DNA from 3 places in the Streptomyces sp. NPDC046977 genome. Region 2 is predicted to be linked to each of the others. Evidence: predicted binding sites of a transcription regulator. Region 2 holds the regulator's gene; each other region holds the start of a gene.

Region 1 (9,756 bases), on a different contig from region 2:
TGACGACGGCCAGCACCCCGAGCGGGATGTCGACGTCGACGTCCCGGAGGTTGTGCGCGGTCGCGCCGCGGATCTCCAGGGTGCCGGTGGGCTTGCGCACGCTCTCCTTGAGCCGGGCGCGGTCGTCGAAGTGGCGGCCGGTGACCGTGCCGGCCGCCCGCAGCCCGTCGACCGTGCCCTCGAAGCAGACGCTGCCGCCCGCGGTGCCGGCGCCGGGCCCGAGGTCGACGACGTGGTCGGCGATCGCGATCACCTCCGGCTTGTGCTCCACGACGAGCACCGTGTTGCCCTTGTCCCGCAGCCGCAGCAGCAGTCCGTTCATGCGCTGGATGTCGTGGGGGTGCAGGCCGACGGTGGGCTCGTCGAAGACGTACGTGACGTCGGTGAGCGAGGAGCCGAGGTGGCGGATCATCTTGACGCGCTGCGCCTCGCCGCCCGACAGCGTGCCCGACGGCCGGTCCAGGGAGAGGTAGCCGAGGCCGATCTCGGCGAAGGAGTCGAAGGTGTCCACCAGGGCCGTCAGCAGGGGTGCGACGGAGGGCTCGTCCAGCGCGCGGACCCATTCGGCGAGGTCGCTGACCTGCATCGCGCAGGCGTCGGCGATGCTGATCCCGCCGATCTTCGAGGAGCGGGCCGCCTCGGTCAGCCGGGTGCCGTCGCACTCGGGGCAGACGGTGAACGTCATCGCCCGCTCCACGAACGCGCGGATGTGCGGCTGGAGGGCGTCGACGTCCTTGGCGAGCATCGACTTCTGGATCTTCGGGATCAGCCCCTCGTAGGTGAGGTTGATCCCCTCGACCTTGATCTTGGTCGGCTCCTTGTGGAGGAGGTCGTGGAGTTCCTTCTTGGTGTACTTGCGGATCGGCTTGTCCGGGTCGAAGAAGCCGCTGCCGCGGAAGATGCGGCCGAACCAGCCGTCCATGCTGTAGCCGGGGACGGTGATCGCGCCCTCGTTGAGCGACTTGCTGTCGTCGTAGAGCTGGGTCAGGTCGATGTCGGTGACCGTGCCGCGGCCCTCGCAGCGCGGGCACATGCCGCCGAGGCGGTTGAAGGTCGCCTTCACCGTCTTCTTCGCGCCGCGCTCGACGGTGATCGCGCCGCTCGCCCGGACCGAGGCGACGTTGAAGGAGAACGCGTTGGGCGAGCCGATGTGCGGCTGCCCGAGCCGGCTGAACAGGATGCGCAGCATCGCGTTGGCGTCGGTGGCGGTGCCGACCGTGGAGCGGGGGTCGGCGCCCAGCCGCTGCTGGTCGACGATGATCGCGGTGGTCAGCCCGTCGAGGACGTCGACCTCGGGCCGGGCCAGCGTCGGCATGAAGCCCTGCACGAAGGCGCTGTAGGTCTCGTTGATCAGCCGCTGCGACTCCGCGGCGACCGTGCCGAAGACCAGCGAGCTCTTGCCCGAGCCGGAGACCCCGGTGAACACCGTCAGCCGGCGCTTGGGGATCTCGACGCTGACGTCCTTGAGGTTGTTCACACGCGCGCCGTGCACGCGGATCAGATCGTGGCTGTCGGCACTGTGCAGCGCGTGCGGCCGCGGGTCCGTCCTCGTGTCCGTGCTCATCGCGTCTCCCTCGGTCCCTCTGAGTCGGTGCTGGTGTCCCACCGGCATCGAACAGTACGTCCGGTCGCCGTGTCCGCGCTTCCGGCCGGCCGGTCCGGCCGGCCGGAGGCGGCCGCGGCTCACCGGTCCTGGATCAGCCCGAGGACATTGCCGTCGGGGTCGGTGAAGGTGGCCACGAGGCGGCCGCCGCCGACGTCGTGCACCGGCTCCTTCACGGTGGCGCCCGCGGCGGTCACCTCGGCGAGCTTCGCCTCGATGTCCGTCACGTGCCAGTGGGCGACCGGCGAGGTCATGCCCTGCGGTCCGCCGTTCGGCACCAGGCCGATCTGCTGGCCCTCGACCTCGAAGCCGACGTAGTACTCGCTGTCGTGCTGCGGGGCGACACCGAGCAGGGCGGTGTACACCTCCTTGGCCTTCGTGAGGTCGGAGACGGGGTGCAGCACGGTCTTGATGCCCTGGGTGGAAGAGCCGCTCATGGTCACTCCTGAGTCGTGGGTCGGGGCGGGGCGGCGGCGGTGGCGCCGTCGCCCGCTCTGTCCGCCACGCTAATCGGGACCCGGCCGCCGGGGCTTCTCGAATCCTGACCGGTTCGGCCCCGTCCCGGTCAGAGGGGGTCGCCCTGGAGCCGCCCCTCCGGGAGCCTTCGTCCGCACAGCGCGGACGCCAGGTCGCCGGCCTCGCCGCTCAGGGCGGGTCCCGAGCCGTAGGACCAGTCCAGGTCGGTGGCGCGCAGCGCGCGACCGTCGACCGCCACACCGAAGTGGGCGTGGCCGCCGCCGTACGTCAGGTCGTTCAGGACGGTGGTGACGGCCTGCTCCGGGGCACGGCGCTCCACGCCGAGGGGCACGGTGACGTCGAGGCCGTGGATCACCACGTGGTTGAGGGCGCCGCGGACCCCGCCGCCGGGCGGGGTCCAGTGGTGCATGACCTGCGAGCGCAGCCCGGCGACGAGGGTGTCCTCCGGCAGCGCCGCGTCGCGGGTCGCGACGGCGTTCGACAGGCGGGTGAAGTCGTAGTCGCAGGCGCGCAGTTCGGCCATGAACTCCGCTTCGGTGAAGCGCGCCGCCATGGTCATGTGCGCCACGACCTCGCGCACCCGCCAGCCCTCGCAGAGCGAGGGGCTGTCCCACCGGTCCTTGCCCGCCCCGTCGAGCAGGTCGGCGAGGGAGAGGTACGCGGTGGTGATCGCGGATCGCAGTACGGCGTCATCGGTCATGGCGGCCGCCTTCCGGTGGGTGCGGGCAGGACAGGTCTCAGAGGGCAGACCGGTCCGGCGGCGCGGAGTCATCGGCGGAGAGCAGGAGTTCCAGTTCCGTGGTGAGGTTGCGGCGGGCCGTGTCCTCCCAGCGCTCGTAGCCGATGGTGGTTCGGAACAGCCGGGGCAGCGCGAGGAGCTGGCGCAGTACGCCGGCGCGGCCGGCGCGGAAGGCGTCGTCGGGGACGAAGCCGTACTCGTCGCGGACGGCGGCGGCGTAGGCGGCGTACGCGACGGGGTCGCCGGCCAGAACGGCGAGGTCGGCGTCGCACAGCACCTGGCCGTTGCGGTCGCCGTCGCCGGGGTGGTGGGTGACGGTGAGCCGGACGAGGCGGGCGACCTCGGCGGTGATGGTGTCGGGGACGGCCGCCTCGGGCAGCGCGCGTTCGGCGAGGCGGGCGCTGCGCTCCTCGTTCTCCGAGCGGTCGGGACGGTAGACGGCGTCGTGGAACCAGGCGGCGAGCAGCACCGCGTCGATGTCCTCGGCGTACTCGGCCAGGGAGTCGACATGGACGAGCACCGCGGCCAGGTGGTCGGTGGTGTGGTAGCGGCGCTGGGGTTCGGCCCAGCGGGCGAGCAGGTCCTCGCCGTAGGGCCTCGGGTCGACGGACTCGGTCTGGCAGCGGCGCAGCAGCGCGCTCCAGTGCGTCAGCAGCTCGGGATCGGTGGCGGCCATGTCGGCCATTGTGGAGCACGGGGGTCGCGGGTCGGTGGAGGCATGTGGGATCCTGAATATATGTCTAGACCAATTTTCGAAGTGATCGCGCTCGACGCCGACGACGCACGCGCGGCCCAGGCGGGGGGCGCGGACCGCCTCGAACTGGTCACCGACATGTCCGCCGACGGCCTGACCCCGCGCCGGGAGGTCTTCGCGGCCGTACGCGCCGCGGTGGAGGTGCCGGTACGCGTCATGCTGCGCGGCCGGGCCGACTTCGCGGCGGGCGGCGCCCAGGAGGTCGACGCGCTGTGCGCCGCGGCGGCCGCGCTGCGCACGGAGGGGGCCGACGAGTTCGTGCTCGGCTTCCTCGACGCCGACGGCGGCCCCGACCTGCGGGCGGTGCGGATGCTGGCCGACGCCGTGGGCCCGGGCGCGCGCTGGACGTTCCACCGCGCGATCGACCACTGCGCGGACCGCGCGGCGCTGCGCGCGGCCCTGCGCGGACTGCCCGGACACGACACGTACCTGACGGCGGGATCGGCCCGCGGCGTCGACACCGGCCTGGACGTGCTGGTCGCGGAGGCGGCGGAGGGCGCGCCCGGCGATCCCCAGTTGATGGTCGGCGGCGGCCTGCGCGCGGAGCACCTGCCCCGGCTGCTGGCGGCGGGCATCGACGCCTTCCACGTCGGCGGCGCGGTCCGCCCCGACGGCTGGTCGGGCCCGGTCGCCGCGGAGGCCGTCCGCACCTGGCGCGAATTGCTCGACGCCCCGGTCGCCGTGGGCTAGCCCGACTCGGCCCCCCGCCCGAACCTCCCTGCGCCCTCCTCCCCCGGCCCGCCCCATCGGCCCGGCGACGGAGGGTCGCCAGGGGGCCCGGTCGGCGGGGCGGCCCCACACCCCCGGCGCTGCCTGCTCGACGCGCCCGCCGTGGGCCAGACCTCCGACCGGGCAGCGAGAATGCGGCCTCGAACCGGTCCTCGCAGGAATACCCGCCCGCCCACGCCCCTCGCCACGTTGGCCGGCAAGCGGAGGAGCAGCAAGACACTGCGCCAAAGGGCCCGGTCGACGCGGAGGCCGTCCGCACCTGGCGCGAACTGCTCGACGCCCCGGCCGCCGTGGGCCAGACCTCCGACCGGGCAGCGAGAATGCGGCCTCGAACCGGTCCTCGCGGGAACGCCCGCTCGGCCGGGCGGCGGAAGGGCGGCGTCCCGTCCGTGGTGACGGAGTTGGCATCGGCCGTGAGATGGACCGGCTCCCTTGGCAGCCGTGCCGCTCGATCAGGGCTTCGGCGTCGTCGCACGCGAAGCGGTTCCGGAAGCCGTGGTCGCGACCGCGTCGCGCCCGGCATCAGCTCGACCAGTTCCTGCCGCTCTCACGGCGGACCTCTTCCGTGAGTCGGTCGTAGGGCTCGGCCTCCCGTTCCACCCCGGAGTCGCGCCCGCTGAGCCGCTGCGGACCGCTTCGTCGGTGGGGAGCCGGGCGGGCCGCCCGAGAGGCCGCACCTCAGCACCGTCGTGTCCGTCCGGCAGGCGAAATCCGGACGCGCCACGGTCCGCCACGGGCGGCTGGTCGGGCCCGGTCGGCGCGGCGGCCGTACGCAGCCGGCGCGGGCCGCCGGCGAGGCCGGGGGCAGGCGGCCGCGAGGGCCGCCTCATCGCTCAGCGCCGGGAGGCGGGGACGGGGAACGCCCGAGGGCGGCACCCCGTGGGGGTGCCGCCCTCGTTCGTGTACTGCTGAACCCTCGCGGGATCAGAAGTCCATGTCACCGCCCGGCATGCCGCCGCCGGCCGGGGCCGCGGCCTTCTCCGGCTTGTCGGCGATGACGGCCTCGGTGGTGAGGAAGAGCGCGGCGATGGACGCCGCGTTCTGCAGCGCGGAGCGCGTCACCTTGGCCGGGTCGATGATGCCCTCGGCGATGAGGTCGACGTACTCGCCGGACGCGGCGTTGAGGCCGTGACCCGGGGTGAGGTTGCGGACCTTCTCCACCACGACGCCGCCCTCGAGGCCGGCGTTGACCGCGATCTGCTTCAGCGGGGCCTCCAGGGCCAGCTTCACGATCGCCGCACCGGTGGCCTCGTCGCCGTCGAGCTCGAGCTTCTCGAAGACGTTGGACGCCTGGAGCAGAGCCACGCCACCACCGGCGACGATGCCCTCCTCGACGGCGGCCTTGGCGTTGCGCACCGCGTCCTCGATGCGGTGCTTGCGCTCCTTGAGCTCGACCTCGGTGGCCGCGCCGGCCTTGATGACGGCCACGCCGCCGGCCAGCTTGGCGAGGCGCTCCTGGAGCTTCTCGCGGTCGTAGTCCGAGTCGCTGTTCTCGATCTCGGCGCGGATCTGGTTGACCCGGCCCTGGATCTGGTCGGCGTCGCCGGAGCCGTCCACGATGGTGGTCTCGTCCTTGGTGACGACGACCTTGCGGGCGCGGCCCAGCAGCTCCAGACCGGCGTTCTCCAGCTTGAGGCCGACCTCCTCGGACACCACGGTGCCACCGGTGAGGATGGCGATGTCCTGGAGCATGGCCTTGCGGCGGTCGCCGAAGCCCGGGGCCTTGACGGCGACGGACTTGAAGGTGCCGCGGATCTTGTTGACCACGAGGGTCGACAGGGCCTCGCCGTCCACGTCCTCGGCGATGATCAGCAGCGCCTTGCCGGACTGCATGACCTTCTCCAGCAGCGGGAGCAGGTCCTTGACCGCGGAGATCTTGGAGTTGACGATCAGGATGTACGGGTCGTCGAAGACGGTCTCCATACGCTCCAGGTCGGTGGCGAAGTACGCCGAGATGTAGCCCTTGTCGAAGCGCATACCCTCGGTGAGCTCCAGCTCCAGACCGAAGGTCTGGGACTCCTCGACGGTGATGACGCCTTCCTTGCCGACCTTGTCCATCGCCTCGGCGATGAGCTCGCCGATCTGGGGGTCAGCGGCGGAGATGGAGGCGGTGGAGGCGATCTGCTCCTTGGTCTCCACGTCCTTCGCCTGCTCGAGCAGGGCGGCGGAAACGGCCTCGACGGCCGCCTCGATGCCACGCTTCAGGGCCATCGGGTTCGCACCCGCGGCCACGTTGCGCAGGCCCTCGCGGACCAGCGCCTGGGCGAGGACGGTCGCGGTCGTCGTGCCGTCACCGGCGACGTCGTCCGTCTTCTTCGCGACCTCCTTGACCAGCTCCGCGCCGATCTTCTCGTACGGGTCCTCGAGCTCGATCTCCTTGGCGATGGACACACCATCGTTGGTGATCGTGGGGGCGCCCCACTTCTTCTCGAGGACGACGTTGCGGCCCTTGGGGCCGAGGGTGACCTTGACGGCGTCGGCGAGCTGGTTCATCCCGCGCTCGAGACCGCGCCGTGCCTCCTCGTCGAACGCGATGATCTTGGCCATGTGAAGTGGTCCTCCCGGACTTGGGGTCCCCCCGCGGCGCACGGCTGCGGGGAAGGATTACTCCAGGACCGCGCCGGCGCCCGCGACGGACGGCCTGCCCTTCCGCCGGTTCCTTTCCGGCGGTCGAGCGGGCCTCACCCACTCGGTCCTTTGTCACTCTCAACGTCAGAGTGCTAACGCCAATGATTAGCACTCGCCCTAGGAGAGTGCAAGCCGCTCGGCCGGTCTCCCGTCAGGTGCCGGGGCGGGCGGGGGCGGGCGGGGGGCGCCGGACAGACGAAGGCCCGCCCCCGTTCAGAGGGCGGGCCTTGACATGTACGTTTGAGCGCGTCGGTGCGAGGCGCTCCGTGGCCGGTGCGCGGCGTCAGCCGGCGGCGAGACGGACCATGTCCGCCTGCGGCCCCTTCTGGCCCTGCGAGATCTCGAACTCGACCCGCTGACCTTCCTCGAGGGTGCGGTAGCCGTCCATCTGTATCGCGCTGTAGTGCACGAAGACGTCCGCACCACCGTCGACCGCGATGAAGCCGTAGCCCTTCTCCGCGTTGAACCACTTGACGGTGCCCTGAGCCATTCCTAACTCCCCTATTGCTGGCCTTTCGCAGGCCCGCACCTCGCGGACCCGGGTCAGACCTCACCCCCTACAGCCAAGGGGGCGTGCGCCGGAACGCGTCGACCGCGGCTGAATGTATCTGCACGAACGCTGTCTGCAACAGGTCAATCCGACGAGAAATCCGGGCAGGAGGAAAGGGAAGAACGGCTCGATCGGCCAATGATCCGGGGCAAGTCGGGCGGGACATATGACGCCAACACGACAATCATCGCAGGAATTTGGCGATAAATCGTCGACAAGGACGCCCCGGGAAGAGGGTTTACGCAGAGCGTTGCAGAGGGTTGCGAGCCTCTGGAACAACTGTACAGCCCTTCAACTACCCCTCACGCACACAGGGGTGCCGGGAGCAACTCCCGGCACCCCTGCCCGTTCCGCGGCGCAGGCGGCTCAACAGCCCCCGGCGACCGCGGGGATGATCGACACGGACGCGCCCTCGGCCACCGCGGTCTGCAGGCCCTCGGAGAAGCGGACGTCGTCGTCGTTCACATAGACGTTCACGAAGCGGCGGAGCTTGCCCGTGTCGTCCAGGACACGGGCCGCGATGCCGGGGTGGTTGTTCTCCAGCGACGCGATGACCTCGGCCAGCGTGCCGCCCTCGGCGGGGACCTCGGCCCGGCCGCCGGTGTAGGGGCGGAGGATGGTGGGGATGCGGACGTTCGCGCTCATGATGCGGGCTTCACCTTCGTATCGGGACGGACGGCGATCGGCGGCCGGGGTCAGCCGGCCAGGCCGGCGGCGCGGAACGCGTCGAGGCTCGGGCGGATGGTGGCGGTGGGCCGGGAGGTCGCGGCGACGGCGTCCAGGGTCTTGAGCCCGTCACCGGTGTTGAGCACGACCGTCTCGCCGGCCGGGTCCAACTGCCCGCTCTCGATCAGCTTCTTCAGGACACCGACGGTCACGCCGCCCGCCGTCTCCGCGAAGATGCCCTCGGTGCGGGCGAGCAGCTTGATGGCGTCCACGATCTGCTCGTCGGTGACGTCCTCGACCGCGCCGCCGGTGCGCCGGGCGATGTCCAGCACGTAGGGGCCGTCCGCCGGGTTGCCGATGGCGAGCGACTTGGCGATGGTGTTCGGCTTCTGCGGGCGCACGACGTCCTGCCCGGCCTTGAAGGCGGTGGACACCGGGGAGCACCCCTCGGCCTGGGCGCCGTAGATGCGGTACGGCTTGTCCTCGACCAGGCCGAGTTTGATCAGCTCCTGGAGCCCCTTGTCGATCTTCGTCAGCTGCGAGCCCGAGGCGATCGGGATGACGAGGTTGTCCGGCAGCCGCCAGCCGAGCTGCTCGCAGATCTCGTACGCGAGCGTCTTGGAGCCCTCCCCGTAGTACGGGCGGAGGTTGACGTTGACGAAGCCCCAGCCCTCGCCGATCGGGTCGCCGATCAGCTCGCTGCAGAAGCGGTTGACGTCGTCGTAGTTGCCCTCGATGCCGACCAGTTCGCCGCCGTAGACGGCGGCCATGACGACCTTGCCCTCCTCCAGGTCGTGCGGGATGAAGACGCAGGACCGGAAGCCGGCGCGGGCCGCCGCGGCGCCCACCGCGCCCGCGAGGTTGCCGGTGGAGGAGCAGGACAGCGTGGTCAGGCCGAAGGTGCGGGCGGCCTCCAGGGCGATGGCGACCACACGGTCCTTGAAGGAGTGCGTGGGGTTGCCGGAGTCGTCCTTGATGTGCAGGCCGCCGGTGACGCCCAGTTCACGGGCGAGGTTGTCGGCCTTGACGAGCTTGGTGAAGCCGGGGTTCAGATTGGGCTTGGTGGCCACGTCGGCGGGGACGGGCAGCAGCGGCGCGTAGCGCCAGATGTTGTTCGGACCGGACTCGATGCGCTTGCGGAGCGTCTCGGGATCGCCGGCGGGAAGGTCGTAGGCCACTTCGAGCGGCCCGAAACAGACCTCGCACGCGAAGATCGGGCTCAGTGGGAAGCGTTCGCCGCACTCCCGGCAGGACAGTGCGGAAGCGGGTCCGAAGGGGGAATCCGTGGACGCGACGTCGGTGACAGCAGTCTGCGCAGCCATGTCAGGCGAGGCCCTTTCTCCTCATCTTCCTCGCGGCGCATCTCGCCGCGAGACGGAATTGGCACCTTCCCCACCTGGACCTCGCGGTCGGCGGGAGGGTTGCCGGGGCTTCAACGGGCCGTTCCCTCTGCCCCTCTGGATGAGCGGTATGGCACCGGGCGCGGGGCCCGGGCATTTGTCGTGCGAGGCGCGATCACCGCGGACATACGATGGTCATGCCTCGTGTTCACGACTGTAACCGACGACCTCGAACCTGGTCACAGCCCGTCCGTCCTTCGAGACAGGCCG
Region 2 (9,756 bases):
CCAGGCCCAGGCTGTGGTCGCCGTGGAAGTGCGTGACGCACAGCCGGGTCAGGTCGTGCGCGGCCACCCCGGCGCGCAGCATCTGCCGCTGGGTGCCCTCCCCGGGGTCGAAGAGGATGCCCTCGCCGTCCCAGCGCAGGAAGTAGCCGTTGTGGTTGCGGTGCCGTGTCGGGACCTGGCTGGCCGTGCCCAGGACGACGAGTTCGCGTGCGGACACGGGCCGTTATCCCGGGGGCCAGTCCAGGCCGCGCCCGCCGAGCACGTGCGCGTGGGCGTGGAAGACCGTCTGGCCGGCGCCCGACCCGGTGTTGAAGACGATCCGGTAGCCGGTGCCGTCCACCTTGTCCTCGGCCGCCACCTCGCCCGCCTCGCGCAGCACGTCGGCGGCCAACTGCGGCTCGGCCGCCGCGAGGGAGGCCGCGTCCGGGTAGTGCGCCTTGGGGATCACCAGCACATGCGTCGGCGCCTGCGGGTTTATGTCGCGGAACGCGACCGTCGTCGCCGTCTCGCGGACGACGGTCGCGGGCACACTCCCCGCGACGATCTTGCAGAACAGGCAGTCCGCCTGCGGTTCTCCCGCCACCGTGGCGCCTCCGGCACGTCGTGGGTCGCTTCGTTGATCGGTACGGGCATGCTACCGGTGCCCCGGCGGAGCCGGGGTCACGGCAGCGGCGGCGCCGTCCGTGCCGGGTTCTCCGCGAGCGCGTCGAGGGCGAGACGGATCGCGGTGTCGAGCTGCGGGTCGCGGCCGGCCGCCCAGTCCTGCGGGGTCTGCGGGACCTCGACGTCCGGGTCGACACCGTGGTTCTCCAGGTCCCAGCCGACGCCCTCCATCCAGGTCGCGTACTTCGGCTGGGTCACGAGCGTGCCGTCCACCAGGTGGTAGCGGGAGTCGATGCCGATGACCCCGCCCCAGGTCCGGGTGCCCACCACGGGCCCGATCCCGAGCGCCTTGATGGCCGCGTTGACGATGTCGCCGTCCGAGCCGGAGAACTCGTTGGCGACCGCGACGACCGGACCGCGGGGGGCGTCCATGGGGTAGGTGAACGCGGGCAGCCCGCGCGGCAGGTCCCAGCCGACGACCCGGCGGGCGAGCTTCTCGACCACGAGCTGCGAGGTGTGGCCGCCGCGGTTCTCCCGGACGTCCACGATCAGCCCCTCGCGGGCGACCTCGACCCGCAGGTCGCGGTGGAGCTGCGCCCAGCCCGAACCCACCATGTCGGGCACGTGCACATAGCCCAGCCGGCCGTCCGAGGCCTCACGGACGTGGGCACGCCGCCCGGCGACCCAGTCGTGGTACCGCAGCGGCTCCTCGTCCGGGATGGGCACGACCACCACATGCCGCGGGGCGCTCCCGTCGGCCGGCGCCACCGTCAGCTCGACGGGCTTGCGCACGGTCCCGATCAGCAGCGGGCCGGGCCCGGCCACCGGGTCCACGGGCCGGCCGTCGACCGCCAGGATCGCGTCCCCGGCCCGCACCGCGACCCCGGGCGCGGCCAGCGGGGCACGGGCGCGCGGGTCGGAGGTCTCCGAGGGCAGCACCCGCCCGACCCGCCACACGCCGTCCTCGTCGCGCACGAGATCGGCGCCGAGCAGGCCCTGCCGGTACAGGGAGTCGACGCGCCCGCCGGGCGGGCTGACGTACGCGTGCGAGGTGCCGAGCTCGCCGGCCACCTCCCACAGCAGGTCGGTCAGGTCGTCGTGGGTGGCGACGCGGTCCAGCACCGGGCGGTAGCGGTCGCGCACACCGTCCCAGTCGACGCCGCCCATGTCGGCACGCCAGAAGTTGTCGCGCATGAGGCGGTGCGCCTCGTCGTACATCTGGCGCCACTCGGCGTGCGGGTCGACGGTGACGCGGACCCGGGACAGGTCCACCGTCACATTGCTGTCCGAATCGTCCTCGGAGGGCGTGGACTTGTGATCGGCGGCGGCCACTCGCAGCCGGTTCCCTGAGGACACCAGCACCTTGTTGCCGTCACCGCTGACCGCGTAGTCGTCCGCGTCGTCGGCGATCTCCTCCACCCGCAACTGCTTCAGGTCGTACCGCTCCAGCACGCTGGACGGCGGCTCCGACTCCGGGGAGGCCAGGGTCGCGCCGAGCACGCCCCGCACGGGGTGGCGCAGCCACAGCACACCGTCCTTGGCGGCGCGCAGCGTGGAGTACCTGGCCGCCTCGACCGGGAACGGCACGATCCGGTCGGCCAGGCCCTCGACGTCGACCCGGGTGACGGGGACGCGGGGACGCTCCTCGCCGTCCTCCTTGCGGGACTCGCCCTTGGGCTTGGCCTCCTCCTGGCCGCGGTCGTCGCCGTCCTTCTCCTCCGCCGAGGAGTCCACGGGCCGGCCGTGGAGCTGCGGGCCGAAGGGCGAGGGGGTGGTGGCGGCGAGGGTGATCAGGTGCGGGCGGCAGGCGGCGAGGAAGGCCATGTCGAAGACATGCTCGTCGTAGACCGGGTCGAAGGACCGCTCGGACAGAAAGGCCAAGTGCTTGCCGTCGGCGGTGAAGGCGGGCGAGAAGTCGTTGAAGCGCAGCGGCGTGGCGTCGACGACGGTCAGATCGGCGGTCGACGCCAGCTTGAGCTGGCTCAGCGGCTCCCGCCCCGGCTGCGACCAGGCCAGCCACGCGGAGTCCGGCGAGAAGGCCAGACCGCGGGCGTGACCGTACGCGCTCTCCACGACCGTGCGCACCTCACCGGTCTGCGCCTCGACCAGCAGCACCCGGCCGTCGTGCGAGGCGACCGCGATCCGGTGGCCGTCGGGGGACACGGCCATCGACAGCACACGGCCGAGCCGCCCCGCGGCCAGCCGGCGCGGCGCGGGGACCCCGCCCGCGGCGGGCGCGATCTCCAGCGCGTCCTCGCCCTCCGCGTCCGTCACCCACACGACCTGCTGGTCGCCCTCGCCGCCGAACACCCGCGGCAGCCGGGTGCGCACCCCCGGCTCGGCGGCCAGCGCCCGCGCGGGACCGCCCCGGTGGGTGACCCAGTGCGTGGTGCCGCGCACCTCGACGGCGCTGCCGCGGCCGGTGTGGTCCGGGCGCGCGTCGCCGAGATGACTGCCGGCATGAACGGGATGCGGCTGCAGATCCGTGCGCTGGCCGCCGAGGCGCACCTCCAGCGGGCGGGCCTCGGCGCCGTCGAGGTCGTCCAGCAGGAACAGCCGCCCGGTGCTGGTGTACACCACCCGGGTGCCGTCGGTCGTGGCCTGCCGGGCGTAGAAGCCGCCCGCCTCCACGGCGGTGTGCCGCCGCAGGTCGCTCCCGTCGGGAAGGCTGGAATACAGCGCGCCCACGCCCTCGTGGTCGGAGAGGAACGCCAGGCGGTCCCCCACCCACATCGCGCACTCCAGATTGCCGTCCAGATCCGCGTGGACCCGCTCGAACTCCCCGCTCCCCGTACGGTCGATCCACAGCTTGCCCGCCGTGCCGCCGCGGTAGCGCTTCCACGCCGCCGCCTCGCGGCCCATCGTGGCCGACAGCAGCAGCACGGCGCCGTCCGGCCCGTACGCGACGTCCCCGACCGGCCCGTACGGCAACTGCCGGGCCGGCCCGCCGTCCAGCGGGACCGCCCACGCCCAGCTCCGGCGCGACGACGCCTGCCCCTGCGGGCTGATGGCCAGCACCTCGCCGTCGGCCGTCCAGCCCCGCACGAGGGTGCGCCCGGCGCCCCAGTACGTCAGCCGCTTCGACGGGCCGCCGTCGGCCGGCGCCACATGGATCTCCGGCGCCCCGTCGCGCGTCGAGCTCCAGGCCACGTGCTCGCCGTCCGGCGAGAACCGCGGGTGGGCGACCGGCATGTTGTCCGCACTCACGCGCCACGCCCGGCCGGCACTGTCGAGCGGGGCCGCCCAGACGTCGTCCTCGGCGGTGAAGGTGATCAGGTCGCCGTGCAGATGCGGAAAGCGGAGGTACGAAGGCTGCGTCACGCCGTCACACTAACCACCCCGTGGCCTGTGGGTCAGGGCTTTTGGATCTCATTTGCCGCTCCCAACCACGGTCGCGCCCCCCATCCGCCCCCGCCGCAGGATCCAGGTGCCCGTGGGCCCACCCCTACAGCCCGTGAGCGAGCCAAAGGGCGCGCCGGTGCCGAAAGCGACGAGACCAAGCGACCGAGGAACGAGGAAGCGCAGCGTCAAGGAGCGTCGGCACCGGATCAGAGCGCCCGGAGGCAGAGCGAACACAAAAAAGGGGGCGCGCCGGTGCGAAAGCAACGCCCCTGCGACCGGTACCGCCCGCAGCCGACGCAGGATCCAAGTGCCCGAGGGCACACCCCCACCCCCCGTGAGCGAGCCAAAGGGCGCGCCGGTGCCGAAAGCGACGAGACCAAGCGACCGAGGAACGAGGAAGCGCAGCGTCAAGGAGCGTCGGCACCGGACCAAAGCGCCCGGAGGCGAGCGAACACAAAAAAGGGGAATCAACCCCAGCGCCCCGTCCGCCCCAGCAGCAGCGCCGTCGCCGCGACCCCCGCCGTCGAGGTGCGCAGCACACTCGCGCCGAGCCGGTACGGCTTGGCCCCGGCGGCGGCCAGGGCGTCGAGTTCCTCGGGGGAGACTCCGCCCTCGGGCCCGACGACCAGGACGATGTCGCCGTCCGCGGGAAGGCCCGCGGAGGCCAGCGGCTCGGAGCCCTCCTCGTGGAGGACGGCGGCGAAGGCCGCCCCCGCCAGCAGCGGCGCGAGTTGACGTGTGGTCACCAACTCGGCGATGTCGGGGAAGCGCAGCCGCCGGGCCTGCTTGGCGGCCTCGCGGGCGGTGGAGCGCCATTTGGCAAGGGACTTGGCGCCGCGGTCGCCCTTCCACTGCGTGATGCAGCGGGACGCGGCCCACGGCACGATCGCGTCGACGCCGACTTCCGTCATGGTCTCCACGGCCAGTTCGCCGCGGTCGCCCTTGGGCAGTGCCTGCACGACCGTGATCCGCGGGTGGGGGGCGGGCTCCTCGCGGACGCCGGTGACGTCGACCTCGAGCGTGTCCTTGCCGTCGACGGCGGCCACGACGCCGTGCGCGCCCCGCCCTTGACCGTCGGTCAGCACGATCTCCTCGCCGACCTGCAGCCGCCGTACGGAGACGGCGTGCCGCCCCTCGGGGCCGGAGAGGGTGATGCGGGCGGGGCCCAGGGCGTCGGGCTCGACGACAAAAACAGGGGCGGTCACAAAGCGCTCCGGGCGGAGTCGAGTTCGGCCGCGAGCAGCCGTACGAGGTCGATGGCGGGCAGGTCGCGGGCCATGGCGTGCCCCTGGCCGGCCCACAGGGCCATCGCCGCGGGGTCGCCGGCCTTCGCGGCGGCGGCGCGCACGGGGGCGGTCAGGAAGTGGATGCGCGGATAGCCGGGCGGGGCGTACCGGTCGTGGTCGCGCAGGTACCGGTTGACCAGGCTGCGCGCGGGGCGGCCGGTGAACGCGCGGGTCAGCCGGGTCGCTGTGAAGTCCGGGTCGGTCAGGGCCCGTTTGTGCACGGGGTGCGCCCCCGACTCGGGGCAGGCCAGGAAGGCGGTGCCCATCTGGGCGGCGTCGGCGCCCGCCGCCAGCACCGCGGCGATCTGCTCGCCGCGCATGATGCCGCCCGCCGCGACCAGGGGCAGCGACACGGCCGCCCGCACCTGCGGCACCAGGGCGAGCAGCCCGGTCTCCGTGCCGTCGCGCTCCGGGTCGTCGCGGTGCGTGGACTGGTGGCCGCCGGCCTCGGAGCCCTGCACGCACACCGCCGCCGCGCCCGCCTCCTCGGCGGCCCGCGCCTCGGCGACGGAGGTCACGGTGACGACGGTGACGGTGCCGGCGTCGGCGAAGCCGCGCAGCACGGTGGGTTCGGGGCATCCGAAGGTGAAGCTGACCAGGGGGACGGGGTCCTCCAGCAGGGCCGCGATCTTCGCCCCGTACGCGTCCTCCAGCACGGCGTCGCCGCCGGTGGCGGGGTCACCCAGGGACGTTCCGTAGTGGCCGGCGTCGCCGGCCACCCGTGCGGCGAACTCCTCGACGCGCGCCGGGTCGGCAGTCTCGCGCTGCGGCATGAACACGTTGACACCGAAGGGCCGGGAGGTGAGTCCCCTGATCCGGGCGATCTCCTCGCGCATGCCCTCCGCGGTCTTGAAACCGGCCGCCAGGAAGCCGACGCCGCCGCCCTCGGCCACGGCCGCCGCCAGCGCGGGCGTGGACGTACCGCCGGCCATGGGCGCCTGCACCACCGGATGCGCGGCGAGGGTCGAGAGATCGGTCAGCGCGGCCATGCGTCCATCGTTTCACGAGACCGGGCGCACGGCCGCGCGAGGCGCGGGCGGGTGCCCGCACCTCGCGCATGCCGCGTCAGCGGCCGTTGAAGGCGTCCTTCAGCCGCGAGAACAGGCCCTGCTGGCCCGGCTGGAACTGGCCCATGGGCCGCTCCTCGCCGCGCAGCTTCGCCAGCCGCCGCAGGAGTTCCTCCTGGTCCGGGTCGAGCTTGCCCGGGGTCTGCACCTCGACGTGCACGACCAGGTCGCCCCGGCCGCCGCCCCGCAGATGCGTGATGCCGCGCTGGTGCAGCGGGATCGACTGGCCGGACTGCGTGCCCGGCCGGATGTCGATCTCCTCCAGCCCGTCCAGGGTCTCCAGCGGCACCTTGGTGCCCAGCGCCGCCGCCGTCATCGGGAGGGTGACAGTGCAGTGCAGGTCGTCGCCGCGGCGCTGGAAGGCCGCGTGCGGCAGCTCGCGGATCTCCACGTACAGGTCGCCGGCGGGGCCGCCGCCGGGGCCGACCTCGCCCTCGCCCGCGAGCTGGATGCGGGTGCCGTTGTCGACGCCGGCGGGGATCTTGACCGTCAGCGTGCGGCGCGAGCGGACCCGGCCGTCGCCCGCGCACTCGGGGCACGGGTTCGGCACGACGGTGCCGAAGCCCTGGCACTGGGGGCAGGGCCGGGAGGTCATGACCTGGCCGAGGAAGGACCGGGTGACCTGCGAGACCTCACCGCGGCCGCGGCACATGTCGCAGGTCTGCGCGGAGGTGCCGGGGGCGGCGCCCTCGCCGTGGCAGGTGTTGCAGACGATCGCCGTGTCGACCTGGATGTCCTTGGTCGTGCCGAAGGCGGCCTCGTCGAGCTCGATCTCCAGCCGGATCATCGCGTCCTGGCCGCGCCGGGTGCGCGAGCGCGGGCCGCGCTGGGACGCCGTGCCGAAGAAGGCGTCCATGATGTCGCTGAAGTTGCCGAAGCCCTGGCCGAAGCCCGCGCCCGCACCGGCGCCGCCGCCGTTGGCGGACAGCGGGTCGCCGCCGAGGTCGTAGACCTGCTTCTTCTGCGGGTCCGAGAGCACCTCGTAGGCGGCGTTGATCTCCTTGAACCGCTCCTGCGTCTTCGGGTCCGGATTGACGTCCGGGTGCAGCTCGCGCGCGAGACGGCGGAAGGCCTTCTTGATCTCGTCCGGACTCGCGTCGCGGCGCACGCCGAGCACGGCGTAGTAGTCGGTGGCCACTACGACTCCGCCAGGATCTGTCCGACGTAACGTGCCACTGCGCGTACCGCTCCCATCGTTCCGGGGTAGTCCATGCGGGTCGGGCCGACCACGCCAAGTTTCGCGACCGCCTCGTCGCCCGAACCGTAGCCGACGGAGACGACGGATGTGGAGTTCAGGCCCTCGTGGAAATTCTCGTGACCGATTCGCACGGTCACGCCCGAATCCCCGGCCTCGCCCAGCAGCTTCAGGAGCACGACCTGCTCCTCCAGCGCCTCCAGGACCGGGCGGATCGTGAGGGGGAAGTCATGGCCGAAACGGGTCAGGTTGGCGGTGCCGCCCAGCATGATCCGTTCCTCGGTCTCCTCGACCAGGGTCTCCAGCAGTGTGGCGAGCACGACCTGCACGGTCGGCCGGTCGTCGGGCTCGAAGCCGTCCGCGAGGTCCTGCACCAGCTGCGGGACGTCGGCGAAGCGGCGGCCCACCACCCGGCTGTTGAGCCGGGCCCGCAGATCGGCCAGCACGGTCTCGCCCACCGGCGCGGGGGCGTCGACCAGCCGCTGCTCGACCCGGCCGGTGTCCGTGATCAGCACCAGCATCAGCCGGGCCGGCGCCAGGGCCAGCAGTTCGACGTGGCGCACGGTCGAGCGGGTCAGCGACGGGTACTGGACGACGGCGACCTGCCGGGTCAGCTGCGCCAGCAGCCGCACCGTGCGGGCCACGACGTCGTCGAGGTCCACCGCGCCGTCCAGGAAGTTCCCGATGGCCCGGCGCTCCGCGCCCGACAGCGGCTTGACGTTCGTGAGCCGGTCGACGAAGAGCCGGTAGCCCTTGTCGGTCGGCACCCGGCCGGCGCTGGTGTGGGGCTGCTGGATGTAGCCCTCCTCCTCCAGCACCGCCATGTCGTTGCGCACCGTGGCGGGGGACACACCCAGCCGGTGGCGTTCGGTGAGCGCCTTGGAGCCGACCGGCTCCTCGGTGCCCACGTAGTCCTGGACGATGGCCCGCAGCACTTCGAGCCGTCGTTCGCTCAGCATTGCGGCGTCCACCTCCAGTCGTCGGTCGTTTTCCCTGCCCTGGCACTCCCTGCGAGCGAGTGCCAGCTTTCCCCAAGTCAGTGTACGGCGGGGAGGCAAGACCTCGGCAAGGGCGGTCCGCACCCGGACCCCCCTCGACCGGTCACCGTAGCGCGCACGGGCCGCCCCGGCGGGGATACCGTCGCCGTGTGGACACGACACCGGCGGCACCGGGGACCTTCGGCGGCTGGGAGCAACTGGCGCCCGGCGTCGCGCGGTGCCGGATGCCGTTCCTCGACGTCACCATCGGGGTCGTCACCGGCGGCGAGGGCGTCCTGCTGGTCGACACCGGGTCCTCGGTCGCCGAGGGAGCCGGGCTGCGACGCCGGGTCCGGGAGCTGACCGGACGCGACGTGACGCACATCGCACTGACCCACGGTCACTTCGACCACGTCTTCGGCACGGCCGCCTTCCCCGGCGCGCAGGTCCACGGGGAAATGACCCTCGGCGTCCACCTGGACCGCGAACGCGACGCGCTGCGCCTGGACGCCATCGCGTACGGCGTCGCCGAGGACGCGGCGAAGGAGGCCGCGGACGCCCTGGTGCCTCCCGATCACCTCGTGGACGGCCACTGGGCGCTGGACCTCGGCGGCGGCCGCGAGGCCCTGCTGGTCCACCCCGGTGAGGGACACACCACCCACGACCTGGTGGTGATCGTGCCGGGCACGCCCACTGTGGTCTTCTGCGGCGACCTCGTCGAGGAGTCCGGCGAGCCGCAGGCCGGCCCGGACGCGGCGCCCGGCGCGTGGCCGGGCACCTTGGACCGGCTGCTGGAACTGGGCGGCGAGACCGCGCTCTACGTCCCCGGCCACGGAGCGGTGGTCGACGCGCGCTTCGTCCGCGCCCAACGGGACGCGCTGGCCGCCCGGTTCTGATCCGCTTGAGCGGACCCGCGCCCGGATACGATCCCTGGCATGCGCAGCCGGAACTACGACGCCGATCTCACCCCGCCCTGGAAGCGGCCGTCCGTGCCCGCGCCCGAGGTCGCGGCCGAACGCGACCTGGTGGTGGAGGAGGTCTCCACGGGGTTCTGCGGGGCGGTGATCCGCTGCGAGAAGACCGCGGAGGGCCCCACCGTCACCCTGGAGGACCGCTTCGGCAAGCACCGCGTCTTCCCGCTCGTGCCGCGCGGCTTCCTCCTGGAGGGCAAGGTCGTCACCCTCGTGCGCCCCGGCGCCACCGCCCCCTCCGGCCCGCGGCTGACCGCCTCCGGCTCCCTCGCCGTCCCCGGCGCCCGCGCCCGGGTCGCCCGCGCCGGGCGCATC
Region 3 (9,756 bases), on a different contig from region 2:
GAGCCGGCTGGGCGACCGCGAGCGCCCGGTCGGCGTACTGGTCAACAACGCGGGCTTCGGCAACCGCGGTGCCTTCGGCGACGTCCCCATGGCCGAGGAGCTGACCATGCTCAAGGTGCACTGCGAGGCCGTGCTGCGGCTGACCGGCGCGGCGGCCGCGGCCATGAAGGAGCGCCGCCGCGGGTTCATCGTCAACGTGGCCTCGGTGGCGGCCTTCGTGCCGCGCGGCACGTACGGCGCGAGCAAGGCGTGGGTGGTCAGCTTCACCCGGGGCGCGGCCCGCGAACTGTCCGGCAGCGGGGTGCGGCTGATGGCGCTGTGCCCGGGCTTCGTCCGCACCGAGTTCCACGAGCGGGCCGGCCTGGACACCTCCGGCATCCCCTCCTGGGCGTGGCTCGACGCCGACAAGGTGGTCGCCGCCGCCATCCGCGACCTGGCCCGCGGCCGCACGCTCAGCGTGCCCGACCCGCGCTACAAGGCCGCGGCGCTCGCCGCCAAGTTCGCCCCGAGCGGCGCCATGGGCTCGGTCTCCGCGTCGGCGGGACGCCGCTTCGGTCCTCTCTACCCCCGGGACTGACGCGGCCGGAAGGCTCACCGGGCATGCCGAAGGCCCCCGTTCCCGCACCGGGAACGGGGGCCTTCGGGCGCACTCAGTGGGAGTGGCCGTGACCGTGGCCGTGACCGGCCTCGGCGGGCTCCTCCTCCTTCTTCTCCACCACGAGGGTCTCGGTGGTGAGAAGCAGGGAGGCGATGGAGGCGGCGTTCTCCAGGGCGGAGCGGGTGACCTTGACCGGGTCGATGACGCCGGCCTTCACCAGGTCGCCGTACTCGCCGGTCGCGGCGTTGAAGCCGTGGCCCTTCTCCAGCTCGGCGACCTTGGAGGTGATGACGTAGCCCTCCAGGCCGGCGTTCTCGGCGATCCAGCGCAGCGGCTCGACCGCGGCGCGGCGGACGACCGCGACACCGGTGGCCTCGTCGCCGGACTTGCCGAGGTTGTCCTCCAGCACCTTGACGGCGTGGACGAGCGCGGAGCCACCACCGGAGACGATGCCCTCCTCGACCGCGGCGCGGGTCGCGGAGATGGCGTCCTCCAGACGGTGCTTCTTCTCCTTGAGCTCGACCTCGGTGGCCGCGCCGACGCGGATGACGCACACGCCGCCGGCCAGCTTGGCGAGGCGCTCCTGGAGCTTCTCGCGGTCCCAGTCGGAGTCCGTGGTGGTGATCTCGCCCTTGATCTGGTTGATCCGGCCCTCGATCTCCGAGGAGTCGCCCGAACCGTCGACGACGGTGGTCTCGTCCTTGGTGACGGTCACGCGGCGGGCGTTGCCGAGCACGTCCAGGCCGACCTGGTCGAGCTTGAGGCCGACCTCCTCGGCGACGACGGTCGCGCCGGTGAGGGCGGCGATGTCGCCCAGCATGGCCTTGCGGCGGTCGCCGAAGCCGGGGGCCTTGACCGCGACCGCGTTGAAGGTGCCGCGGATCTTGTTGACCACCAGGGTGGACAGGGCCTCGCCCTCGACGTCCTCGGCGATGATCAGCAGGGGCTTGGAGGCGCCGGCCTGCAGCACCTTCTCCAGCAGCGGGAGCAGGTCCTGGATGGAGGCGATCTTGCCCTGGGTGATGAGGATGTACGGGTCCTCCAGGACGGCTTCCTGGCGCTCCGGGTCCGTCACGAAGTACGGCGACAGGTAGCCCTTGTCGAAGGCCATGCCCTCGGTGAAGTCCAGCTCCAGACCGAAGGTGTTGGACTCCTCGACGGTGATGACACCGTCCTTGCCGACCTTGTCGATCGCCTCGGCGATCAGCTCGCCGACCTGCTTGTCCTGGGCGGACAGCGCGGCGACGGCGGCGACGTCGTCCTTGCCCTCGATCGGGCGGGCCGAGGCGAGCAGCTCGTCCGAGACGGCCTTGACGGCGGCGTCGATGCCCTTCTTCAGGGAGGCCGGGGAGGCGCCGGCGGCGACGTTGCGCAGACCCTCGCGCACGAGCGCCTGGGCGAGCACGGTGGCGGTGGTGGTGCCGTCACCCGCGATGTCGTTGGTCTTGGTCGCCACCTCCTTCACCAGCTGCGCGCCGAGGTTCTCGTACGGGTCGTCGATCTCGACCTCACGGGCGATGGTCACGCCGTCGTTGGTGATGGTCGGGGCGCCGAACTTCTTGTCGATGACGACGTTGCGGCCCTTGGGGCCGATCGTCACCTTCACGGTGTCGGCGAGCTTGTTGACTCCACGCTCAAGGGCGCGACGGGCGTCCTCGTCGAACTTCAGGATCTTGGCCATACCGGCGGAATTCCTCGTCTTTGGGTTCTCGTCAAAGACCGCGCCCCGGGCCCCCGGTCCGTGCTTGGACTCGGTGTGCCCGGGGCGTGGTCACGGCATTTCTCGGTTACGAGCGGCGCCGGATTTACTTCTCGACGATCGCGAGGACGTCGCGAGCCGAGAGGACGAGGTACTCCTCGCCGCTGTACTTGACCTCGGTGCCGCCGTACTTGCTGTACAGCACGATGTCGCCGACCTTGACGTCGAGCGGGATGCGGTTGCCGTCCTCGAAGCGACCCGGGCCGACAGCCAGGACGACGCCCTCCTGGGGCTTCTCCTTGGCGGTGTCCGGGATGACCAGGCCGGAGGCGGTGGTCTGCTCGGCATCCAGCGGCTGGACCACGATGCGGTCCTCGAGCGGCTTGATGGCAACCTTGGTGCTGGCGGTCGTCACGATCCGACCTCCCCCTTCAAAGGGCTCACGGGAGTGTCTGTCTGGGGTGGCGACCTGGTAGGCCCGTCGTCGCGGGTGCCGGACCTGCCCGTCGCTTTGTTATTGGCACTCGGCAGGGCTGAGTGCCAGGTCTGAGATTATGACGCGCTTAGCACTCGGTCAAGCGGAGTGCCAACGCCGCGCCGTACGCGGTCGCCCGGGACCGGGGCAGCGACCGCGGCGCGGGACAATGGACGACGTGGATCTCGACGCGTTCTCCGCCCTGCTGACCGACGAGGGGCAGCGGCTGCTGGCCGCCCTCCGCGACTACGACCCCGCGGACGAGATCGCCACCGCGACCCGCCTGCGGCGCGAGCACGACGCGGCCCTGGTCTCCGCGGCGCTCACCCAGGCGCGGCTGCGGCAGCGGGCCGAGGCGAAGTTCGGCGAGGACGCGTACGCGATGTACTTCACGCCCCACGGAGTGGAGCAGTCGACGCGGGCATCGGTGGCCCGGCACCGCGCGGAACGGTTCGCGGCCCTCGGCGTGCGGCGGCTGGCCGACCTGTGCTGCGGCATCGGCGGCGACGCGATCCCGCTGGCGCGGGCCGGCGTGGACGTGCTGGCCGTCGACCGCGATCCGCTGACCTGCGCGGTGACCCGGGCCAATGCGCGGGCGCTGGGGCTCTCCGAACGCATCGAGGTGCGCTGCGCCGACGTCACCGAGGTGGCCGCGGACGGCTTCGACGCGGTGTTCGTGGACCCCGCCCGGCGCGGGGGCCGCGGCAGGATCTTCGACCCCGAGGCGTACTCCCCGCCGCTGTCGTGGGCCGTCGCGGCCGCACGAAAGGCGCCGCTGGCCGCGCTCAAGGTCGCGCCGGGCATCCCCCACGAGGCGGTGCCGCAGGACGCGGAGGCGGAGTGGGTCTCCGACCGCGGCGACGTGAAGGAGGCCGTGCTCTGGTTCGGCACGGCCGCGGGCACCCGCCGGGCGACCCTGCTGCCCTCCGGCGCCTCCCTGCCCGCCGCGGGCCTCCCCGACCCCGCGGTGCGCCCGGTCGGGCGCTGGCTCTACGAACCCGACGGCGCCGTCATCCGGGCCCACCTCGTCGCGGACGTCGCGGCGCAGGTCGGGGGCGGGCTCATCGACGAGACCATCGCGTACGTCACCTCCGACGAAGTACGGGCGACGCCGTGGGCGACCGCGTACGAGATCACCGACGTGCTGCCGTTCAGCCTCAAGCGGCTCAAGGCGCTGCTGCGGGAACGGGAGGTGGGCGTGCTCACGGTCAAGAAGCGCGGCTCGGCCGTCGAGCCGGAGGAGTTGCGCCGCAGGGTCAGGGCCCAGGGGCCCAATGCGGTGACGGTCTTCCTGACCCGGGTCGCGGGTGCGCCCAGCATGCTGCTCGGCTCACCTGTTCCCCCGCCCTCCCGCCCGTGTGCCCTGTGAAGTCAGGTGCCCCGACGCCAGTCGTTGGGGGGCCGGGTGCGGGCCCTCCGGGGCTGCCATTCTGGACAGCACATTTAGGTGCCTCAAGCACTCTCGGCTGCGTACCCCGGGTCACGCACCCAAATATGCTCCACAGTCCAGAACGCCACCCCTACGACCCCGCCCCCTCCGTAGTCTCCGCGCCTGATCCCCGGTGGGTGGGCGAAGAGGCGGTCCGGGGTCGACGCAAGTGCCCATCCGACCCCCCACCGGCCGTAAGCCGCCCCTACCGGCCCGGGAGGGGGTGTGGCGGGGTGCGCCCGCTGGGGGCACCTCCCAGCGGTAGCTGGGGGAGACGAGCGGAGACCGCGGTACACGAATCGAGGGGGTAACCCGCGAGCGCTGTGGGGGTCCCCCCGGCCGAAGGTTGGGGGAGGGCGGGAGGGCGGGGGAAAAACCCAGGCACAGCGAAGCGCAGCGCACCTCAGGCCACAGACTCGAAGCGCCAGCGGTGGACACCCCGCCGGCACAGCGCCTCCGGCGGATCCGGCAGTTCGGGGAGTTCCGCGTCGTACGCGGCATCCCACCAGGTGATGACCAGCACCCGGTCCTGCGGGGCCGAGAAGCTCTCCCGGCGCACCGGGGCGGGCGTCAGCGTCCGGGCGCGGACCCACGCGAGGAGTTCGGGCCCGCCGCCCTCCACGGCGCGGGCCTCCCACATCAGGGCGACCGTCATGACGAGTAGAGGTTGTCCTTGCTGAGCTCGTGCACGTGGTCGTGGTCGTGGGTGTGCCCGGGCACGGACACGTCGGTGACCAGCAGCGAGGAGTCCGCCGGGAGGTCCCACGTCGAGGACGGGCGGTTGCGGGCGACCATCTCCGCGCCGAGTGCCGCCACCATCGCGCCGTTGTCGGTGCACAGCTTGGGCCGCGGTACGCGCAGCACGATGCCCGCGTCGTCGCAGCGCTCCTGCGCGAGCGAGCGCAGCCGGCTGTTGGCGGCGACACCGCCGCCGATCATGAGGTGGTCGACGCCGTTGTCCTTGCAGGCGCGGATGGCCTTGCGGGTCAGCACGTCGGCCACGGCCTCCTGGAAGGAGGCGGCGACGTCGGCGACGGGCACGTTCTCGCCCTCGCGGCGCTTGGACTCGATCCAGCGGGCCACGGCCGTCTTCAGCCCGGAGAAGGAGAAGTCGTACAGCGGGTCCCGGCCGCCTGTGAGGCCGCGGGGGAAGCGGATGGCGGCCCGGTCGCCCTCGCGCGCGACGCGGTCGATGGCGGGGCCGCCGGGGAAGCCGAGGCCCAGCACGCGGGCGACCTTGTCGAAGGCCTCGCCCGCCGCGTCGTCGATGGTGGCGCCGAGCGGCCGGACGTCGCCGGTGATGTCGGGTGCCAGCAGCAGCGAGGAGTGCCCGCCGGAGACCAGCAGCGCCATCGTGGGTTCGGGGAGGGCGCCGTGCTCCAGCTGGTCGACGCAGATGTGGGAGGCGAGGTGGTTCACGCCGTACAGCGGCTTGCCGAGGGCGTAGGCGTACGCCTTGGCGGCCGAGACGCCGACCAGCAGCGCGCCCGCCAGGCCGGGTCCGGCGGTGACGGCGATGCCGTCGAGGTCGGAGGCGGCGACGCCGGCCTCCTTCAGCGCGCGCCGGATGGTGGGGACCATCGCCTCCAGGTGGGCGCGGCTGGCGACCTCGGGGACGACGCCGCCGAATCGGGCGTGCTCGTCCACGCTGGACGCGATCGCGTCGGCCAGCAGCGTGTGTCCGCGCACGATGCCGACACCGGTCTCGTCGCAGGACGTCTCGATGCCGAGGACAAGGGGCTCGTCAGCCATGGGTCGTCTCAGTTCCTTGTAGACCTGGTGCTTCTCGTGTGTCCGCCGTCAGATCGCCGAGCCGCATGACCAGGGCGTCGACGTTGCCGGGCTGGTAGTAGCCGCGCCGGAATCCGATCGGCTCGAAGCCGAAGCGCTCGTACAGCCGCTGGGCGCGGATGTTGTCGACCCGCACCTCCAGCAGCACCTCGTGGCACTCGAACGACGTGGCCTGGTGGAGCAGTTCGCGCAGCAGGCGGGCGCCGAGGCCGGTGCCCCACTGGTCGCGGGCGGCGGCGATGGTCTGCACGTCGCCGGTGCCGGCCACGGCGGCCAGACCGGCGTAGCCCACCAGGCGCCCGTCCTTCTCGGCGACGACGTAGTGCCGGGTCGCGGCCGGGTGCCGGGCGTCGGCGAGCTCGGACCAGAACATGCCGCGCGACCAGGCGTCGTCGGGGAAGAGCAGGTGCTCCAGCTCCATCACCGGCTCCAGGTCCCACCAGCGCATCTCGCGCAGGACGGCGGTCACTGCGGCAGGACCGCCTTGTATCCGGCCGGCACCTGCGCGTCGGGGCGGCGCAGGTAGAGCGGAAGCGGGGGGAGGAAGTCCTCGCCCTCGGCCAGCTTCGCCGCGGCGAGCGCGGCGAGCGCGCCGGCGGACTGGTCGGCGGGCGGGCGGACGTCGGTGAAGACGCCCGGGTACAGCGCGGCGCCCGCGCCCACCGCGGGCAGGCCCGCGACGTGTTCGGCGATCTCGGCCGGGTGGTCCACCGCCGGGTCGCCGACGCGGTCGCGCGGGCCCTCGTAGCGGGCCCAGTAGACCTCCTTGCGGCGGGCGTCGGTGGCCACGACGAAGGGACCGTCGATCCCGGCGGCGTAGGCCAGGCCGTCCAGCGTGCACAGTCCGTGCACGGGCACCCCGAGGACGTCCCCGAAGGCGGCGGCGGTCACCAGGCCCACGCGCAGGCCGGTGTAGGGACCGGGGCCGACGCCGACCACCAGTCCGGTCAGGTCGGCCGGCTCGGTGCCCGCCTCCCGCAGCACGCGGTCCACGGCGGGCATGAGCAGTTCGCCGTGCCGGCGCGCGTCGATCTCCGTCGACTCGGCGAGCACGCGCTGCCCGTCGTGCAGGGCGACGGTCACGGCGGGGGTGGCGGTGTCGAAGGCAAGCAGCAGCACGCGTTCAGCCTACGGCGTTCACCGGGGCGGCCCTGCCGCCACCGGGGTCCCCGCCGGTACGGGGGCGGCGCTCGGGTCCCGCCCGCACCGGCTGCTAACGTCAACCTGAGTCTGACGCCCCCACTTCCGGAGGACCCCGTGGCAAGGATCGGTTCAGGGACGATCGTGGCCGGACTGACCGCAGCCGCCCTGGCCGCCGTCGGCGTGCTCGCCGTCCAGGCCTCCAGCTCCGCCACGGAGGTGACCGCGGGCGGCGCGGCGGTGTCCACGGACGACGGCACCTCGCCCTCGGGCACCACGTCCCCCTCCGCGGGAAAGAAGCTCCTGCTGCCCGCCGCCTCCGGCAGCGGCCGCCGCGTGGTGTACTCCCTGCGCCAGGACCGCGTCTGGCTGGTGGGCGACGCGGGCACGGTGAGCCGCACCTACGTCGTCGTGCCGGGCACGGTGGACCCGGACCCGGGGACGTACGACGTGACGACGCGCAGCGCCAGCGGCACCGGCGGCGACGGGGTCCCGATCGAGCACGTGGTGCGTTTCGCGTCGGTGGACAACGTGATCGTCGGCTTCAGCGCCGCCCGTGACGGCTCGCTGCCCAAGCCGGACCCCTCGCAGCAGACGGGCGGCATCCGCGAGAAGCGCCCGGACGGCATGGCCCTGTGGAAGTTCGCCACGATCGACACCAAGGTCGTCGTCGTCCGCTGAGCCCGCACGCCGGCGCCAGGGAATCACCCGACCGAGTGAACGACTTAGGCCGCGTCCGCCTCGGGGGCCGTCCTTTCGGGGGCCTGCTGGTCCGGGGCGCCGGGCTCCGCCGGCTGCTCCGGCGGCGTAGGGGGCGTACTGACCGCGTTCGCCGCGGCACACGCGGCGAGCAGTGCCTCCACCGAGTAGCCCGGCTCCGGCTCCGGCACCTTGTGGGCCGACATGGTTGCCTCCTGGGGCGGGGGGCGGTGTGGTCCGAGGGGCTGGAGGTTAGGCAGCCCTAACTTCTCCTCGCACCTCCAGAAGAACACGTGACCCGTGCCCGGCGCAACATCTTCCCGACAGCTTGTCGGAACGGTTACGCCCCCAGCGCCACCAGGTTCTCCCCGGCCCAGCGGGCGCCGACCCCGGTGACGACCACCTCGCGCACGTCGTGGTCCTCCTGCCCGTTCCCCGACGCGATCTCGCCCACCGCACGGTGGATCACCAGCTGGAGGCGGTCCTCGGACAGCTCCTCGACCTTGCCCTCGCCCCATTCGACGACCACGACCGACTCCGGGAGCGAGACGTCCAGGTCCAGGTCCTCCATCTCGTCCAGGCCGCCGGCGAGCCGGTACGCGTCGACGTGCACCAGCGCCGGACCGCCGGTCAGCGACGGATGGACCCGCGCGATCACGAAGGTCGGCGACGTCACCGCGCCGCGCACGCCCATGGCCTCGCCCAGGCCGCGGGTCAGTGTCGTCTTGCCCGCGCCCAAATCCCCGCTGAGCAGGACGAGATCACCCGCCCGCAGCAGTGGTGCGAGGCGCCGCCCCAGCTCCCGCATCTGCTCGGGGGTCCTGACGACGACCCGGATCGCTTCCCTGCCGATGGCTTCCATGCCCATGGGCCCGAATGCTACGCGCCGCCGGTGACCGTCCGGTCGGACCGGCCCTGCTGCCGCGGCACCGCCGGCCGCGCCGCGGCCAGCTCGCGCAGCGCCTGCGGCACGGGCGCGCGCGAGGCGTCCGCCGCCTCGGCGAGGACCGCGGCGAGATGCGTGTTGACCAGGTCCGGCTGCTCAAGCATCACCAGGTGGCCGGCGCCGGGGACGACGACCAGCTCGGTGTCGGGCAGCCGCTCGGCGATGGCCCGGCTGTGCTCACTGGGCGTCAGCAGGTCCTTGTCCCCGGCGAGCACCAGTCCGGGCAGGCCGTCCAGGACGTCCAGCGCCTCGCTCTTCTCGTGCTCGGTGAAGGCCGGGTAGAACTCGGCGACCACGTCGATCGGCGTCGACTCGATCATCCGCTCGGCGAACCGCGCGACCGCCGGGTCGACGTCCGAGCCGAACGAGTAGCGCTTGATGATCCCGGCGAAGAGATCGGCCGTCGCCCGGCGCCCCCGCTCCACCAGGTCCACCTGGGTGCCCAGGATGCGCAGCACCCCCGGCGCCAGCGCCCGCAGCGCCCGCGCGCCCACCGCCGGCAGGCCCAGCGTCACACTGGCGAGCTTGCCGGAGGACGTGCCCACGAAGGCAAAGCCCACGACGCGCTCCCGGACAAACTCGGGGAACTGGTCGGCCAGCGCCATGACCGTCATGCCGCCCATGGAGTGCCCGACGAGCACCACCGGGCCCTCCGGCACGGCGGCGTCGACGACCCGCATCAGGTCGCGGCCGAGCTGGTCGATGGTGGCCCGCTCGCCGCCCGCCTGGTCGGTACCGCGGGCGGAGCGGCCGTGGCTGCGCTGGTCCCAGTACACGGCGCGCACCGCGCCGCGCAGGGCCGCGCGCTGGAAGTGCCAGGAGTCCTGGTTGAGGCAGTAGCCGTGGCTGAAGACCACGGTGAGCGGGGCGCTCTGCCCGGGGCGCCGGAACAGGCCCCAGCGGCGGGCCGGCGCGACCGGGTCGGCGACGGCCGGATCGGCCTCCTCGACCTCGTAGTACAGCTCGGTGCCGTCCTCGG

What was found. Region 2 encodes HrcA, which represses chaperone genes, less so after heat shock. Its sites were predicted from a motif close to TTNGCACTCNGNNNNNCNGAGTGCNAA; they were not measured.
Region 1: a site for HrcA is predicted at 7,036-7,062, ahead of groL (chaperonin GroEL). Genes of this name have one in related genera too.
Region 3: a site for HrcA is predicted at 2,861-2,887, ahead of groES (co-chaperone GroES). Genes of this name have one in related genera too.

Annotation. Positions count from the first base shown of each region.
Region 1 covers NZ_JBEYWO010000002.1:304,047-313,802, reverse strand. The annotation lists gene ABZ883_RS03975 (excinuclease ABC subunit UvrA) at 1-1,564, opposite strand, end outside; gene ABZ883_RS03970 (VOC family protein) at 1,684-2,040, opposite strand; gene ABZ883_RS03965 (maleylpyruvate isomerase family mycothiol-dependent enzyme) at 2,169-2,780, opposite strand; gene ABZ883_RS03960 (hypothetical protein) at 2,818-3,504, opposite strand; gene ABZ883_RS03955 (copper homeostasis protein CutC) at 3,556-4,263, shown strand; gene groL (chaperonin GroEL) at 5,227-6,849, opposite strand; gene ABZ883_RS03945 (cold-shock protein) at 7,214-7,420, opposite strand; gene ABZ883_RS03940 (ubiquitin-like small modifier protein 1) at 7,847-8,125, opposite strand; gene thrC (threonine synthase) at 8,176-9,468, opposite strand; SAM riboswitch class I at 9,487-9,614, opposite strand.
Region 2 covers NZ_JBEYWO010000010.1:164,040-173,795, forward strand. The annotation lists gene ABZ883_RS17755 (ribonuclease Z) at 1-217, opposite strand, end outside; gene ABZ883_RS17760 (histidine triad nucleotide-binding protein) at 224-583, opposite strand; gene ABZ883_RS17765 (PDZ domain-containing protein) at 661-3,924, opposite strand; gene ABZ883_RS17770 (16S rRNA (uracil(1498)-N(3))-methyltransferase) at 4,413-5,150, opposite strand; gene ABZ883_RS17775 (nitronate monooxygenase) at 5,147-6,220, opposite strand; gene dnaJ (molecular chaperone DnaJ) at 6,297-7,436, opposite strand; gene hrcA (heat-inducible transcriptional repressor HrcA) at 7,436-8,452, opposite strand; gene ABZ883_RS17790 (MBL fold metallo-hydrolase) at 8,716-9,366, shown strand; gene ABZ883_RS17795 (DUF3097 domain-containing protein) at 9,406-9,756, shown strand, end outside.
Region 3 covers NZ_JBEYWO010000003.1:290,168-299,923, forward strand. The annotation lists gene ABZ883_RS06360 (SDR family oxidoreductase) at 1-577, shown strand, start outside; gene groL (chaperonin GroEL) at 651-2,279, opposite strand; gene groES (co-chaperone GroES) at 2,404-2,712, opposite strand; gene ABZ883_RS06375 (class I SAM-dependent methyltransferase) at 2,942-4,141, shown strand; gene ABZ883_RS06380 (hypothetical protein) at 4,605-4,856, opposite strand; gene tsaD (tRNA (adenosine(37)-N6)-threonylcarbamoyltransferase complex transferase subunit TsaD) at 4,853-5,953, opposite strand; gene rimI (ribosomal protein S18-alanine N-acetyltransferase) at 5,946-6,440, opposite strand; gene tsaB (tRNA (adenosine(37)-N6)-threonylcarbamoyltransferase complex dimerization subunit type 1 TsaB) at 6,458-7,111, opposite strand; gene ABZ883_RS06400 (hypothetical protein) at 7,250-7,813, shown strand; gene ABZ883_RS06405 (hypothetical protein) at 7,858-8,037, opposite strand; gene tsaE (tRNA (adenosine(37)-N6)-threonylcarbamoyltransferase complex ATPase subunit type 1 TsaE) at 8,172-8,699, opposite strand; gene ABZ883_RS06415 (alpha/beta hydrolase) at 8,711-9,756, opposite strand, start outside.